One region of the Enterobacter cloacae complex sp. 394F7 genome, then DNA from elsewhere that is predicted to be linked to it. Evidence: riboswitches for the same ligand, from Rfam matches in the RefSeq annotation. Region 1 holds a riboswitch; each other region holds the start of a gene.
The links. A riboswitch is a leader RNA that binds a small molecule or an ion and turns the genes downstream of it on or off. The one in region 1 is predicted to bind thiamine pyrophosphate.

Region 1 (4,651 bases):
ACCACACCAAAATCTCCAATGGAGAGCACACAAGCGAAGGCCAGCGCCTGAGCAAGCGGGCGTTTCAGCGCTCGCAGTTCAACCACCTTTAACCGGCGCCAGCCCTGTATACCAAGCGACTGACACAGCAAAGCGTAACGGCTATTGACGTCGCGCATGGGGTTTTCCAGCACCTTCAGCGCATAGGGAATGGCCATCAGGGCGTTGGTAAAAATCACAATTCCGTCGGCGCTTTCCGGCAGACCAACCGTACTGTTGAACAATAAAAAGAAGCCGGTTGCCAGGACGATGCCCGGCATTGCGAGGATTAACATCCCCGTCAGCTCCAGCGCTTGTCCGGCTTTGCGCGCCTGGCGCGCATATAGTTCGCGACTGCTCCACAGCAGCATCATGGTCAGCATGACGCACAATAGCCCGGCAGCCAGTGCGATGCGCAAGGATGTCCAGGTCGCCTGCCAGAGGACGGGCTGTTGCAACACGGAGACGAGGTTAAGGTTAATGCCATCGACGATGACGGCCATCAGCGGCGGCAGCAGCAGCAGCAGGGCCAGTACGATCAACATCACATCCGCGATTCGGCTGTGCAGGCTGTCCTGAGGATCGCGCCAGCCTGTAATCTGATGACTGCCCGGTGGAATGGCTTTGCTCAGACGCTGACTCAGCAGGACCAGCACAAGACAGCACAGCATCTGTACCAGAGCCAGAAGCGCAGCGCGGCCGGGGTCGTAGTCGTAACTCAGCGCCTGGTAAATCGCCAGTTCGATGGTGGTCGCCTGTGGTCCACCACCAAGAGAAAGCACGGTGGCGAAACTGGCAAAACAGAGCATGAAGATCAGCGCCGCAACCGGAGGGATTTGACGGCGCAGCCACGGCCATTCGACAAAGCGGAAGAATGACCAGCCGCGCATACCCAGCTGTGCCGCAAGCTGACGCTGCTCGCCGGGGATAGCCTCCAGCGCCTGTAAAAAAAGCCGGGTCGCCATGGGCATGTTGAAAAAGATGTGCGCCAGCAGAATACCTTTGAGTCCGTAAGGGGAGAAGGTCCACTCCAGACCAAGCAGGTTAAAGAGGGCGGCCAGCCAGCCCTGACGACCATACACGCTCAGGATCCCAAATACCGCCACCAGGACGGGCAGGATCAGCGTCATGGCGCACAGTCTCAACAGCGCCTCCCTGCCGGGGAAGCGTCTGCGGTAGAGCGCCCGCGCGAGAAAAATGGCCGGGATCACCGACAGCAGGGCAGAGAGAAACGCCTGCCAGAAAGAGAACCGGATGACGTGCCAGAGATAGCTGTCGTGCCAGAGAGAGCTCAGATCACTCTCCGGCGCGTTAAACCACAATGCCAGAAAAGCACCCAGACTGACCGCCACCATCACTACAGCGGCGAGCAGTCCGGGAAATAACCAACCGGGAATTAGCGGCTGACGGCGCGTTGCCATTCACTTACCCATGCTGCTCGCTGCGCGGCGACCTGCTGCGGCGTAAACTCCAGCGAGGTTTGCGGTTTGGTCAGTTGCTCAAAGCCAGCAGGTAGCGTCACGTTGGTCACCGGATACATCCAGTTACCCGTTGGGATCGCATTCTGGAACGCCGGGGAGACCATGAATTTCAGGAACTTCTCGGCCAGTTCCGGCTGCTTGCTGGCGGCAGTGCGGGCAGCCACTTCCACCTGCAGATAATGACCTTCAGCGAAATCAGCGGCGGCGTAATTGTCTTTCTTCTCGGCGATAATGTGATAAGCCGGGGAGGTGGTGTAGCTCAGCACCAGGTCGCTCTCCCCTTTCAGGAACAGGCCATAGGCTTCGCTCCAGCCTTTGGTGACGGTCACGGTTTTGGCGGCCAGCTTCTGCCACGCTTCCGGCGTTTTATCACCGTATACCTTCTGCATCCACAGCAGCAGGCCCAGACCTGGCGTGCTGGTGCGCGGATCTTCATAAATCACGCGCCATTTCTGGTCGCTTTCCACCAGCTCCTTCAGGCTTTTCGGCGGGTTCTTCAGCTTGTTTTTGTCATAAACAAACGCAAAATATCCGTAATCGAACGGCACAAAGGTGTCGTTTTTCCAGCCGCCCGGCACGTTAACCGCATCTGTCGCTACGCCGCTTTTGGCGAAAAGTTTCGTTTGCGAGGCCGCATCCAGCAGGTTGTTATCCAGGCCGAGTACCACGTCGGCCTTGCTGTTTTTACCTTCCATACGCAGACGGTTAAGCAGCGAGACGCCATCTTCCAGCGCCACGAATTTCAGTTCGCAGTTGCAGTCGGCTTCAAAGGCTTTTTTGACGACCGGGCCTGGGCCCCAGTCGGCTGAAAAGGAGTCGTAGGTGTAGACCGTCAGGACGGGTTTTGCGAAAGCAGGTAGCGCAAACAGCGCCAGCAGGGGAAGCACTTTTTTTAACACTTTGCACCTCAAGGTTGAGTGGCAAAGGATTTTGAGCGACAGCCTCAAATCCCTTCGCCGGCGTTATCCGGATCAGGTTCGACGGGTATTATCTCAGCGCACATCAGTGATGCAGCACCCCGTTGAGAACGGCGGTATTGTAATGATTTGGCGAATATTACGAAAGTGTTATGGCTCCGGTGGCGCAAACCAGGCGGATTTAAAATCAAACCAGCCCAGCGTATTCATCCGTAACCCCCGCATACTGCGCTGGCCCTGGATCATCAGCCAGTGGTGGATCAGCGGCACGATCGCCTGTTCGGCCAGCAGCGCCTGACACCAGGTGGCCAGGTTCATCTCGCCCGCACGCCATTGCGCCGCATCCTGCTGCCAGTCCCGATCGATACAGTGCTGGATCAGCGGGACTTCATACAGGTGTGAGAAGAGCGAGAAATCGAGCGGCAGGGTGAAGTTGGCGCTGTTCAGCCAGATATCGCTGGTCAGTTCCCCCTGGTGCCATTCGTCATAGTCCACTTCCCTGATGTCCAGCCGGACGCCTTCTGCGGCCAGCAGTCTGGTCATGATCCTGGCGATAAAACGGTGTTCCACGTGCTCGCGGTAGTAGGTCAGGGTGACAGACTCCAGCCCTGCTGGTTTGTCACAGTGGGCCGGCCGGGCATGATGCCAGCGAGGAAGCAACCCGTACGCCGGGAACCAGTACGTCTGATACTGTTCTTCCGCATGGTAAATCAGATTGGAGGGAGATAAGACGTGGCTGATCCATTTGCGTACCGCCTGATTGGCCCCGCGGTGGGTGCGGCTGTCAAACAGCAGGTAGTAGCAGCCCTCCTCAAGGCGGCTTTCCACCGCCTTTTCGCCCGTTGTGGGGCCTTCAAGCGTCAGCCCGGCGCTGAGCTCTTCATTGAGATCCGGTAATACCCAGACGTTCACTTCGTCGATCAGCGCCCGGTAGCCAAAATAGTCATCAAACGCGCGAATTTTCAGCTGGTTATTGGTGTTACGCGACACGGCATAGGGCCCGGTGCCAATGGGCTGGCTGGCAAAATTGTGCAGCGATTCCCACTCTCCTGGCAAAATCATTGATGGGACATACCCCAGCAGCCAGGGGAGCCATTTATCCGGCTGAGACAGTTCTATATCCAGCGTCCAGGCGGTGGGGGAGTGAACGCGCGAAATATGCGAAAAAAGCGGAAGCTTGCGGGCACGTTCCAGTGAGGCGATGACATCGCGCATTTCCAGCTCGCGGCCGTGGTGAAAGTGGATGCCGGGACGTAAGAAGAAGCGCCAGTGACGTGGGGAGAGTTGCTGCCAGTGGTGCGCAATATCAGCTTCCAGTTCCCCGTTTTCCTCATTTATTCGCGTCAGGCCGCTGAATATTTGTCGCGCCATATGGGTTTCTGAGCGGCGCAAGGCCGTGCCGGGGAGCAGATTCTTCATCGGGCGATAGTAGAGCACCCGCAGAATGTGGCGGCCCTGACGAAAACTCCGCCCAAGATGGGAGACCAGCATCTGACGTACCGCGGCTTTATCGCCTACCAGTTGCACCAGCTGATCGATTCTGTCCTGTTCCAGCAGGTCTTCCGCTCGCTGTTGCTGCAAGGCCAGCCCGGTATAGAGAAAGGTCAGGCGTGAGCGTTTGCCGCGTCCCGCTTCGGCTTCCCAGTTTAACCAGCCCTGTTGCTGCATGGTGTTAAGCAGCGTGCGCATATGACGTCGGGAGCAGTTAAGGAGTTCAGCCAGTTCGTTAAGCGTGGTCTCCTGCGATTGCCCTTCGCAGCACTGCCAGAGGCGGATGAATTGTTGTTGCAGACGACCAGAAGGCATAAAAGGGGAACTCCTGACAAAAAATCAGCAATTTATTAATCCCTATATTAAGCCAATAATGATTCCCGATGAAGTGAGGAGGTACATTATGAAGAGGTCTACCGCACGTCAGTTTTATCAGCAGTACTTTTCAGCGACAAAAGGAACGTCCTGGCTGGCCCGTCAGTGTGCTGAGCAACGGCTGAAAATGTTAGAAGAACTGATGCAGTGGGACGTTACGAAACCGACCTCTTCTCGCTAACTCGCCTCGATCATGTGTGACTGAGTATTGGTGCTTATCACCCGCCAGCAAAATGTTTTTTGCTGGCTTTTTTCGTTTATTCTTTCACCCAATTTCGATTCGCTTTCACAAGGACTTGCAGATGCTCTGGTTAATGACGATGGGGCGACGCCTGAACGGCGTGTATGCCGCTTTTATGCTGGTGGCCT
Region 2 (4,651 bases), on a different contig from region 1:
GCTGATAATCGCGCCCGGTCAGCACGCCGCCCCAGGTATCGAAAATCATCACCGACTGCGCACCCGCTTTGATCTGCGCGTTCAGATAGAGGGTGACGCTTTTCGCCAGCTTATCGAGTAGCGCATGCAGGGCCAGCGGCTCTGCATACATCATCTTTTTGATCACGGTAAAGGCTTTACTGCTGCCGCCTTCAACCATATAGGTCGCCAGCGTCCACGGACTGCCGGAGAAGCCAATCAGCGGGACTTCGCCTTTCAGTTCACGACGAATGGTGCGCACGGCATTCATCACATAGCCCAGCTCCTGTTCAGGATCGGGAACGGGCAGCTTATCAACATCCGCTTTGCTTTTGATTGGGGAAGTGAAACGCGGGCCTTCGCCGGTTTCGAAATAGAGCCCAAGGCCCATCGCATCCGGAATGGTCAGAATGTCCGAAAAGAGAATGGCGGCATCCAGCGGGAAGCGGCGCAGCGGCTGGAGCGTGACTTCACACGCCAGCTCGGCATTTTTGCACAGCGACATAAAATCGCCCGCCTGCGCACGCGTGGCTTTGTATTCTGGCAAATAGCGTCCCGCCTGGCGCATCATCCACACCGGGGTGACATCAACGGGCTGGCGCAGCAGCGCACGCAGATAACGATCGTTTTTCAGTTCGGTCATTTTTGCAGTTCCTTAAGCGTCATGGCCTCAGTGTAACATGTCACTCAGCATCAGCCCGACACATTGCTACGGTATCTTCTATCAGCCGACGGGCGACGGTGCCTGGCGGTGGCAGCAGCGGCAAATCGTCATAACGATACCAGTTCGCCTCCAGCAACTCTTTCTGGTCGATGACAATCTCGCCGCTGTCATAATCGGCCATAAAGGCCGTCATCAGCGACTGCGGGAACGGCCACGGCTGGGAGGTAACATAGCGCAGGTTTTTAACCTTAATCCCGCTCTCTTCCATCACTTCACGCGCCACCGCCTGTTCCAGCGTTTCGCCCACCTCGACGAACCCGGCCAGCACGGTATGAATGCCGTTGCGGTGGCGGGTGTGCTGCGCCAGCAGGATGGAATCGTCACGACGGATAGCGACGATAATGCACGGCGCAATTTGCGGGTAGTAACGCTCACGGCAGTGGCTGCAGAGCATCGCCCACTCGGTTTTACTGGGGTGCATGGTGTGACCACAGTAGCCGCAGTACTTATGCGAACGGTAAAACTCAGCCAGCTGCACGCCCCGGCCCGCCAGCTGGAACAAACCCACATCCTGATCCAGCACCTGACGAACCGATCCCATGTCATTGCGGCGTGGCTGTTGGATCAACCACACGGGTTCACCCTGCCATTCCCCGATCTTCAGCGCGGGCAGGCCGACAAGATCGAATTTTTCTGCTGCGCCATAGGGTATTTCCCCGGCAGGCAACCATAATTTTTGTTCGTGACTGACGATCCACCAACCCAGATCTGATTTTTCAATAATACGATCCATATCTATTGCACTACCTTCGCTTCACTGACATGTTGTTAGCATTGTGGTTACATTTTGGATAAGCAGATTCAATTCTCAACCTTGCGGAGTCAACCATGTTAAACCAGCTAGAGAGCCTGACTGAGCGCGTTAGAGGAAGTAACAAACTGGTGGATCGCTGGCTACATGTGCGCAAGCATCTACTCGTGGCTTATTACAATCTGGTCGGTATTAAGCCTGGCAAAGAATCGTTTATGCGGTTGAATGAAAAAGCGCTGGATGATTTTTGTCAGAGCCTGGTCGACTATCTGTCCGACGGCCATTTCAATATTTATGAACGCATTATCCGCGAAATGGAAGGGACTACACCGTATTTAGCGGCCAGCAAACTCTATCCGCTGCTGGAAGCTAACACCCAGCAGATCATGGATTACTACGATTCCACGCTTGAGAACGCTATCGATCACGATAACTATCTTGAGTTTCAGCAGGCGCTTTCCGACCTCGGCGAAGCGCTGGAAGAGCGATTCACGCTGGAAGATAAGCTGATCGCCCTCGCCCTGGATCACGGCCTGGATGTGAGCCACGAAGATAACGTCGCGCGACCTGCTTGAGTTCTTAATCGTTAACGAGTAATTTACAACCATTCGCCCCTCTGCGGAGGGGGATTTTTCTTGTCGGAGTGCCCAGTGTGCAAGCACGGGCTGAGACCGTTAATTCGGGATCCGCGGAACCTGATCAGGCTAATACCTGCGAAGGGAACAAGAGTCACACTGCTGTTGTATCGCCCCCAGGGCGATCCTCTCTTGCTTCATCCGTCGTCTGACAAGCCATGTCCTTCACTTTTGGAATGAGCTATGTCTACAACAAAACTGACCCGCCGCGAACAGCGCGCACAAGCCCAACACTTCATCGACACTCTGGAAGGCACCGCTTTCCCGAACTCAAAACGCATTTACATCACCGGTTCACAGGCGGATATTCGCGTGCCAATGCGTGAAATCCAGCTTAGCCCGACCCTTATCGGTGGCAGCAAAGCGCACCCGCAGTATGAAGATAACGAAGCCGTTCCGGTGTATGACACTTCCGGTCCGTACGGCGATCCTGCGGTTGCCATTAACGTTCAGCAGGGGCTGGCGAAATTGCGCCAGCCGTGGATTGACGCGCGTAACGACTGCGAAGAGCTCTCTGACCGCAGCTCGGCGTACACCAAAGCGCGTCTGGCGGACGATGGTCTTGATGAGCTGCGCTTCACCGGGTTGCTGACGCCGAAACGCGCGAAAGCAGGTAAATGCGTTACCCAGCTGCACTATGCCCGCCAGGGCATCGTCACGCCGGAGATGGAGTTTATCGCCATTCGTGAAAACATGGGCCGCGAGCGTATCCGCAGCGAGGTGTTACGCCACCAGCATCCGGGAGAAGGCTTCGGGGCACGTCTGCCGGAAAACATCACGCCGGAGTTTGTGCGTGATGAAGTGGCCGCTGGCCGCGCGATTATCCCTGCCAACATCAATCACCCGGAATCTGAACCAATGATCATTGGCCGCAACTTCCTGGTGAAGGTCAACGCCAATATCGGCAACTCAGCCGTGACCTCCTCCATTGAAGAAGAGGTGGAAAAACTGGTCTGGTCGACACGCTGGGGCGCGGACACGGTGATGGATCTCTCCACCGGGCGCTACATCCACGAAACCCGCGAGTGGATCCTGCGCAATAGCCCGGTGCCTATCGGAACGGTGCCCGTTTATCAGGCACTGGAGAAGGTGAACGGTATTGCCGAAGACCTTACCTGGGAAGCCTTCCGCGACACGCTGCTGGAGCAGGCCGAGCAGGGAGTCGACTACTTCACCATTCATGCGGGCGTGCTGCTGCGCTACGTGCCGATGACGGCGAAGCGTCTGACCGGTATTGTCTCGCGCGGCGGCTCTATCATGGCCAAATGGTGCCTGTCGCACCATAAAGAAAACTTCCTCTACGAACACTTCCGCGAGATCTGTGAAATCTGTGCCGCGTACGATGTCTCCCTGTCGCTGGGCGACGGCCTGCGTCCGGGCTCCATTCGTGATGCCAACGACGAAGCGCAGTTTGCCGAACTGCATACCCTGGGTGAGCTGACCAAAATCGCCTGGGAGTATGACGTGCAGGTGATGATTGAAGGCCCGGGACACGTGCCAATGCAGATGATCCGCCGCAACATGACCGAAGAGCTGGAGCACTGCCACGAAGCGCCGTTCTATACCCTGGGGCCGTTGACCACGGATATCGCTCCGGGCTATGACCACTTCACCTCCGGGATTGGTGCGGCGATGATCGGCTGGTTCGGCTGCGCCATGCTCTGCTATGTGACGCCGAAAGAGCACCTCGGCCTGCCCAACAAAGAAGATGTGAAGCAGGGGCTGATCACCTACAAAATCGCCGCTCACGCCGCGGATCTGGCCAAAGGCCACCCTGGCGCGCAAATCCGCGACAACGCCATGTCGAAGGCGCGCTTTGAATTCCGCTGGGAAGACCAGTTCAACCTGGCGCTCGATCCTTTCACTGCCCGCGCGTATCACGATGAAACTCTGCCGCAGGAGTCGGGTAAAGTGGCGCACTTCTGCTCCATGTGCGGGCCAAAATTCTGCTCGATGAAAATCAGCCAGGAAGTGCGTGACTACGCCGCCGCGCAAACCATTGAAGTGGGTATGGCGGATATGTCAGAAACCTTCCGCGCGAAGGGCGGCGAAATCTACCTCAAAAAAGAGGAGGCGTAATGTATCAGCCTGATTTCCCTTCCGTTCCCTTCCGTTTAGGGCTCTATCCTGTGGTGGACAGCGTGGCGTGGATCGAACGCCTGCTGGCGTGCGGCGTTCGCACAATCCAGTTGCGCATCAAGGATAAACGTGATGACGAGGTGGAGGCCGATGTGGTCGCCGCCATCGCGCTGGGGCGTCGCTACGACGCGCGCCTGTTTATCAACGACTACTGGCGACTGGCCGTTAAGCACCAGGCGTACGGTGTGCATCTGGGTCAGGAGGATCTGGAAACAACGGACCTGAGCGCTATCCGGGACGCTGGATTAAGACTGGGGGTGTCAACACACGACGACATGGAGATCGACGTGGCGCTGGCGGCTCGCCCTTCGTACATCGCACTTGGCCATGTTTTTCCGACGCAGACCAAACAGATGCCCTCTGCCCCACAGGGGCTGACGCAGC
Region 3 (4,651 bases), on a different contig from region 1:
CCGCGGCGGGGATTGCGCGCCGACGCGCGAGGCCTTACTCCTCGCACACAAAGACGTATAGGTCGCTGCGACAGTAGCTGATGCTGTACTCAATCGGCCGGTGCTGCTGGTCAAGCGCAACCTGCTTGATCACCAGTACCGGTATTTTGTCATCCATACTGATATGCGCCTGAAACTCGCTGTCCGGCATCCGGGCGCTGACCCGGGAGCGGGTGCGTTGCGGAAAGATATTCTGGCTACGGAAGTAGTCGTACAGCGAGATGCCAATTGCGTCCGGGTCATGAATTAACTCAACCGGAACCCAGGACTCCTCAATCGACACCGCGTCATCGTCAACGTAACGAATGCGCTTAAGCAAGAATACCTCGCTGTCCGGGGGTACCGACAGCTGGCTGGCGACCTCTTCCGGACACTTCACCACCCGTTTATTCACCCATAGCGTGTTAGGTTTTTTACCGCGCAGCACCACCTGCTGGGAAAACCCGCGCGCTTCCTTGAGCGAATATTCAAAGATGTTGTTGATCTGTGTCCCGTAACCCCGGGCGCGCGTTACCACGCCCTCTTCTTCCAGCGCCTGCATCGCTTTGCGCACGGTAATGCGCGACACCCCGGTTAACTGGCTCAGATCGCGCTCGCCGGGCAGAATATTCCCGTGCTCCAGCACTCCGCTGCGTACCGCGTTTTTTACCGTTTCGGCAAATTTCAGATACAGCGGCATGTTGTCGGGCGCGGCGATCCGTTCATTCAGTTGAGCGATTAACCGGGTATGCGCTTGTTCCATCTCTGTTTTCTCAGGCCTGGTGTTTCCTGCCAGTATACTGGCTTACCACCATGCATGAAAATGATGAACCGGCCCAATACCGTGACCCACTTCCAGAGTATCGGCTTTTGCCAGCGCGGCGGAGAGCCACGTTTTGGCCTCGCGTACCGTATCGCCCCAGCTGTTGTGCCGTGGACGCAGCGCCGCCAGCGCGGCAGAGAGCGTGCACCCCGTACCGTGGGTATTTTTGGTGTGCACACGCGGGGCCGTGAAACGCAGTTCACCGTCACGGGTAAAGAGCCAGTCCGGGCTTTCATCGTCATCAAGATGGCCGCCTTTCATTAGCACCGCGCCACACCCCATCGCCAGCAGGGCGTTCCCCTGCTCTTTCATCTCACGTTCGTTCTGCGCGTGCGGCGCGTCTAACAGTGCGGCCGCTTCCGGCAGATTTGGCGTAATCAGCGCCACCTGCGGCAGCAGTTTCTTGCGCAATGTCTCAACAGCAGAGGCAGAGAGCAGCGGGTCGCCGCTTTTAGCCAGCATCACCGTATCCAGCACCACATTTTGCACCTGATAACGTTGCAGCCGCTCGGCCACCGCTTCGACGATATCCGTTTCTGCCAGCATCCCGATTTTGGTGGTGTCGATGCGCACATCGCTGAATACCGTGTCCAGCTGTGCACCGACAAAATCAGGTTCGATACGGTAGACCGACTGCACGCCACGGGTGTTTTGCGCCACCAGGGCGGTGATCACCGAGCAGCCGTAAGCGCCAAGAGCGGAGAACGTTTTCAGGTCGGCCTGGATACCGGCACCGCCGCTTGGATCGGTACCGGCAATCGTCAGAGCATTAATTCGTTTCATGCCTGTGCCTCCAGGTTGTGCAGCGCATCAAGGAACGCGCTGGCAAAGCTGCCCGGCCCGTGAGACTGCGCAACGGCGATCGTTCCGGCACGCTTCATCCATCCGCAGGCAGCGGCAACATTATCCAGCCGATCGCCCGGCAGCGAGCAGCTCGCCGCCACCACCGCCGAGAGCGCACACCCGGTGCCCACCACGCGGGTCATTAACGGATCGCCGCCCGCAACCTTTCGGGTGCGCTGGCCGTCGGTAACGTAATCCACCTCCCCCGTCACTGCCACAATGGCATTGGACTGGCGAGCCAGCGCCTGTGCGGCGGGCAGCGCGGCAGCGGCGGTGTCGGTGGTATCGACACCGCGTCCCCCTGCGCTCATCCCCGCAAGGGCGAGAATTTCCGACGCATTGCCGCGAATGGCGGCTGGTTTCAGTGCAAGGATCTGATGACAAAAGCGGGTACGGAACGCCAGAGCGCCCGCGGCAACCGGATCAAGCGTCCAGGGCTTGCCTGCCGCCACCGCGCTCTCAATAGCCCGACGCATCGACTGGGCGCGGGGCGTGGTGAGGGTACCGACGTTAATCAGCAGCGCATCGGCCATCCCGGCAAACTGCTCGGCCTCTTCGGCTTCAATCACCATTGCCGGAGAAGCACCAAGCGCCAGCAGAACGTTGGCCGTAAAGGTTTGCACGACATCATTGGTCATACAGTGCGTGAGCGGCGAACGGGTTCGGAAGTGATGTAAAACGTGTAAATCGAGCAGGTCAGGCTGCATGGGTTCGCTCCTGCCTTGCGTGAAGAAGCGATGACCAGAGGAGGCATCTGACTTCCCTACGCTGGCATTATCCAGATCAGGTAATACGGGTATTTCTCAGCCTTCACAAAGAAGGGCACCCCGAGTCAAATAAATAAAAATCAAAAGCTTGCGATTAACGTCCCGTTAATCCCTGTTCTGGATCATGCCAGCGGAAAGCCAAAGACTCAACCCTAAAAAATGCTCTGTGTCCCAGCTTGTATCACAAGCTGTATCCCACATCCAAACGACAAAAAGGCCGGATTGCTCGAGCCTCTTTTAGTTGTGATCTTTCGCTGTTTTCGAAACCGATCTGACGTGTGACGGTCTCAGCCAAATTTAAAGAGGCCAGGGATATGCTCGCTCTTCACATTGCAGCCCACAGCCCACGCAAGAACCTTCGCTATCACGTTCTGAAACGTGGGGGAAGCCTGCCAATACTCAAAAAAATATTAGAACCTTACCTGCCAGTAAGCTTGTTCTCTTCAATCCTTTCGACTGCAGTTTATAAGGTATAGAAAATGAAGAGTACGTTACTCGCTCGCAGTCCTGCCCGTACTCCAGGACGTTTGAAACGTCGGAGAATAAAAGTAGAGAATTGCGGCATGGAGTCTCAAAGTTTGATCATGTGTTCTTTCCGCTAAAATAAGACGTTGGGAATGTATTTCCTTTTGTCTTCGACCTTATTGCACGTAAAATGACCAGACACATTTTGGGAAGGAGTCTTTAATGGATATCGCGCTGCTCAACAGAGGCTGGAACAGAACATGGTCAGATACCATGGTGAATCTGGAAGCCCGGAAACTCGTCGAAACAGCAAACCGGTTGTCAGCATTCTATTTGCAAGATGGTCTAACACGTATCAAGTTTGTCGAAGAGATAAAACAGGTCGTAGAAAAGGAGTTCGAGGCAGCACGGCGAGCTAAAACAGACGAAGAATGCATTATATGCATCAAAAATCTGCGTGCCGAAACGGATAATCTGCACGAACAAGAACGCCTGTTAAAAACCAGAGCCGCACAACTTTATGCACAGGTCGAGTTTGTTCGGGAAAATAATAAAATCGTCGGATATATGATTTCGGCTGTGAATATCGTTATATCAGGGATGGTTTTCTATGGTGGGATGATCATGATCTCGACGATGAACCCTATTGGAGTCCTCGCTGGTGCAATCTTAGTTGCTGATGGCACTAACGGTATAACTAAAGAAGTGAATAAATTTTTATCTCAAGGGGAATCTAACTCTGAAGGTGTGGTCGCTGACAAAGTGATTAATATTGCTCAGTTTATGGGGTTTAAGGCTGAATCTGGTCTGGCTTTGTATAACACTCTGACATTAAGCGCAAACATCTACAGCATTTTTGGATTAGCGCGAAAAGCAGGTGCCTGGCGATTGTTCCGTTGGCTTCCCCACGATTACTATCGTAAAGTCAACATAATGAGTCGCCCCAAGTTAACTATGAAAATAGTAGGCTACGGTATCAAGGCTAAAGTTATTTTTGACCTGCTTTCCACCGAAGCACCGAATCATTAACCTCTGTATTTTCTCCAGAACCGCCAGGATTTGTAAGAAAGGACTGGCGGTTGAACAAAAACAGCAATCAACATTGCTATAGATAAACCGATCCCTGTGGATATGATGTATTGTATTTCATTTGAAATAATTACCCAGAGAAACATTGCCATGAAAGCGGAAAAGATCCAAATAACTATCCTGAATCGATTTGCCAGATCCTGAATCGCTTCTCCCAACGTACCACCATAGCTTTCAACATTGTTTTTTATCTTCTGCAAATCCGATGGTGTAAAACCAGAACGTAACAAAGCTTCATCAGTAACTTTCATATTGTATCGTCCTTTATCTTTCAAAGATGTTTCCCCAACCCCAGATTGTACAAGCAATCATACTGATGAACGTTATAGCAATCCAGCCGAAACTTTTCGCAGACTCTATCCCCTTTCTTATCGTCTGGGTGGTACCAGGGCGTTTCAACCATTTAAGGTTAACGATCACATAATGTTTATACAATTTATCAGATTTTAGACAATACAAGCCTTAATGCCCGTTAGTGAACCACTCAGGACTCCCAATCAGCCCCCATCAATCACAGAAGAAACTGAGGATATCCACACCGGCGGGAACAATCCGCAGCCGATCCAAGTTCCGCAGACACTGAAGGACAGCATCGATAAGAACCAGATGCCCGCAAAAGCCAAACCGCGACAAGCCAGCATAACGG

Region 2: linked by a shared signal. The riboswitch ahead of thiC (phosphomethylpyrimidine synthase ThiC) and the one ahead of thiB (thiamine ABC transporter substrate binding subunit) in region 1 are both predicted to bind thiamine pyrophosphate.
Region 3: linked by a shared signal. The riboswitch ahead of thiM (hydroxyethylthiazole kinase) and the one ahead of thiB (thiamine ABC transporter substrate binding subunit) in region 1 are both predicted to bind thiamine pyrophosphate.

The regions. Positions count from the first base shown of each region.
Region 1 covers NZ_JBXWCS010000001.1:365,020-369,670, forward strand. The annotation lists gene thiP (thiamine/thiamine pyrophosphate ABC transporter permease ThiP) at 1-1,439, opposite strand, end outside; gene thiB (thiamine ABC transporter substrate binding subunit) at 1,415-2,398, opposite strand; TPP riboswitch at 2,430-2,530, opposite strand; gene sgrR (HTH-type transcriptional regulator SgrR) at 2,567-4,222, opposite strand; gene sgrT (glucose uptake inhibitor SgrT) at 4,311-4,463, shown strand; gene AC2FAK_RS01835 (sugar efflux transporter) at 4,585-4,651, shown strand, end outside.
Region 2 covers NZ_JBXWCS010000022.1:6,266-10,916, forward strand. The annotation lists gene hemE (uroporphyrinogen decarboxylase) at 1-661, opposite strand, end outside; gene nudC (NAD(+) diphosphatase) at 702-1,475, opposite strand; gene AC2FAK_RS21950 (Rsd/AlgQ family anti-sigma factor) at 1,571-2,068, shown strand; TPP riboswitch at 2,123-2,232, shown strand; gene thiC (phosphomethylpyrimidine synthase ThiC) at 2,312-4,207, shown strand; gene thiE (thiamine phosphate synthase) at 4,207-4,651, shown strand, end outside.
Region 3 covers NZ_JBXWCS010000005.1:265,521-270,171, reverse strand. The annotation lists gene AC2FAK_RS10170 (PfkB family carbohydrate kinase) at 1-61, shown strand, start outside; gene AC2FAK_RS10165 (GntR family transcriptional regulator) at 35-781, opposite strand; gene thiD (bifunctional hydroxymethylpyrimidine kinase/phosphomethylpyrimidine kinase) at 824-1,624, opposite strand; gene thiM (hydroxyethylthiazole kinase) at 1,621-2,391, opposite strand; TPP riboswitch at 2,428-2,524, opposite strand; gene AC2FAK_RS10150 (DUF4225 domain-containing protein) at 3,139-3,945, shown strand; gene AC2FAK_RS10145 (hypothetical protein) at 3,942-4,256, opposite strand.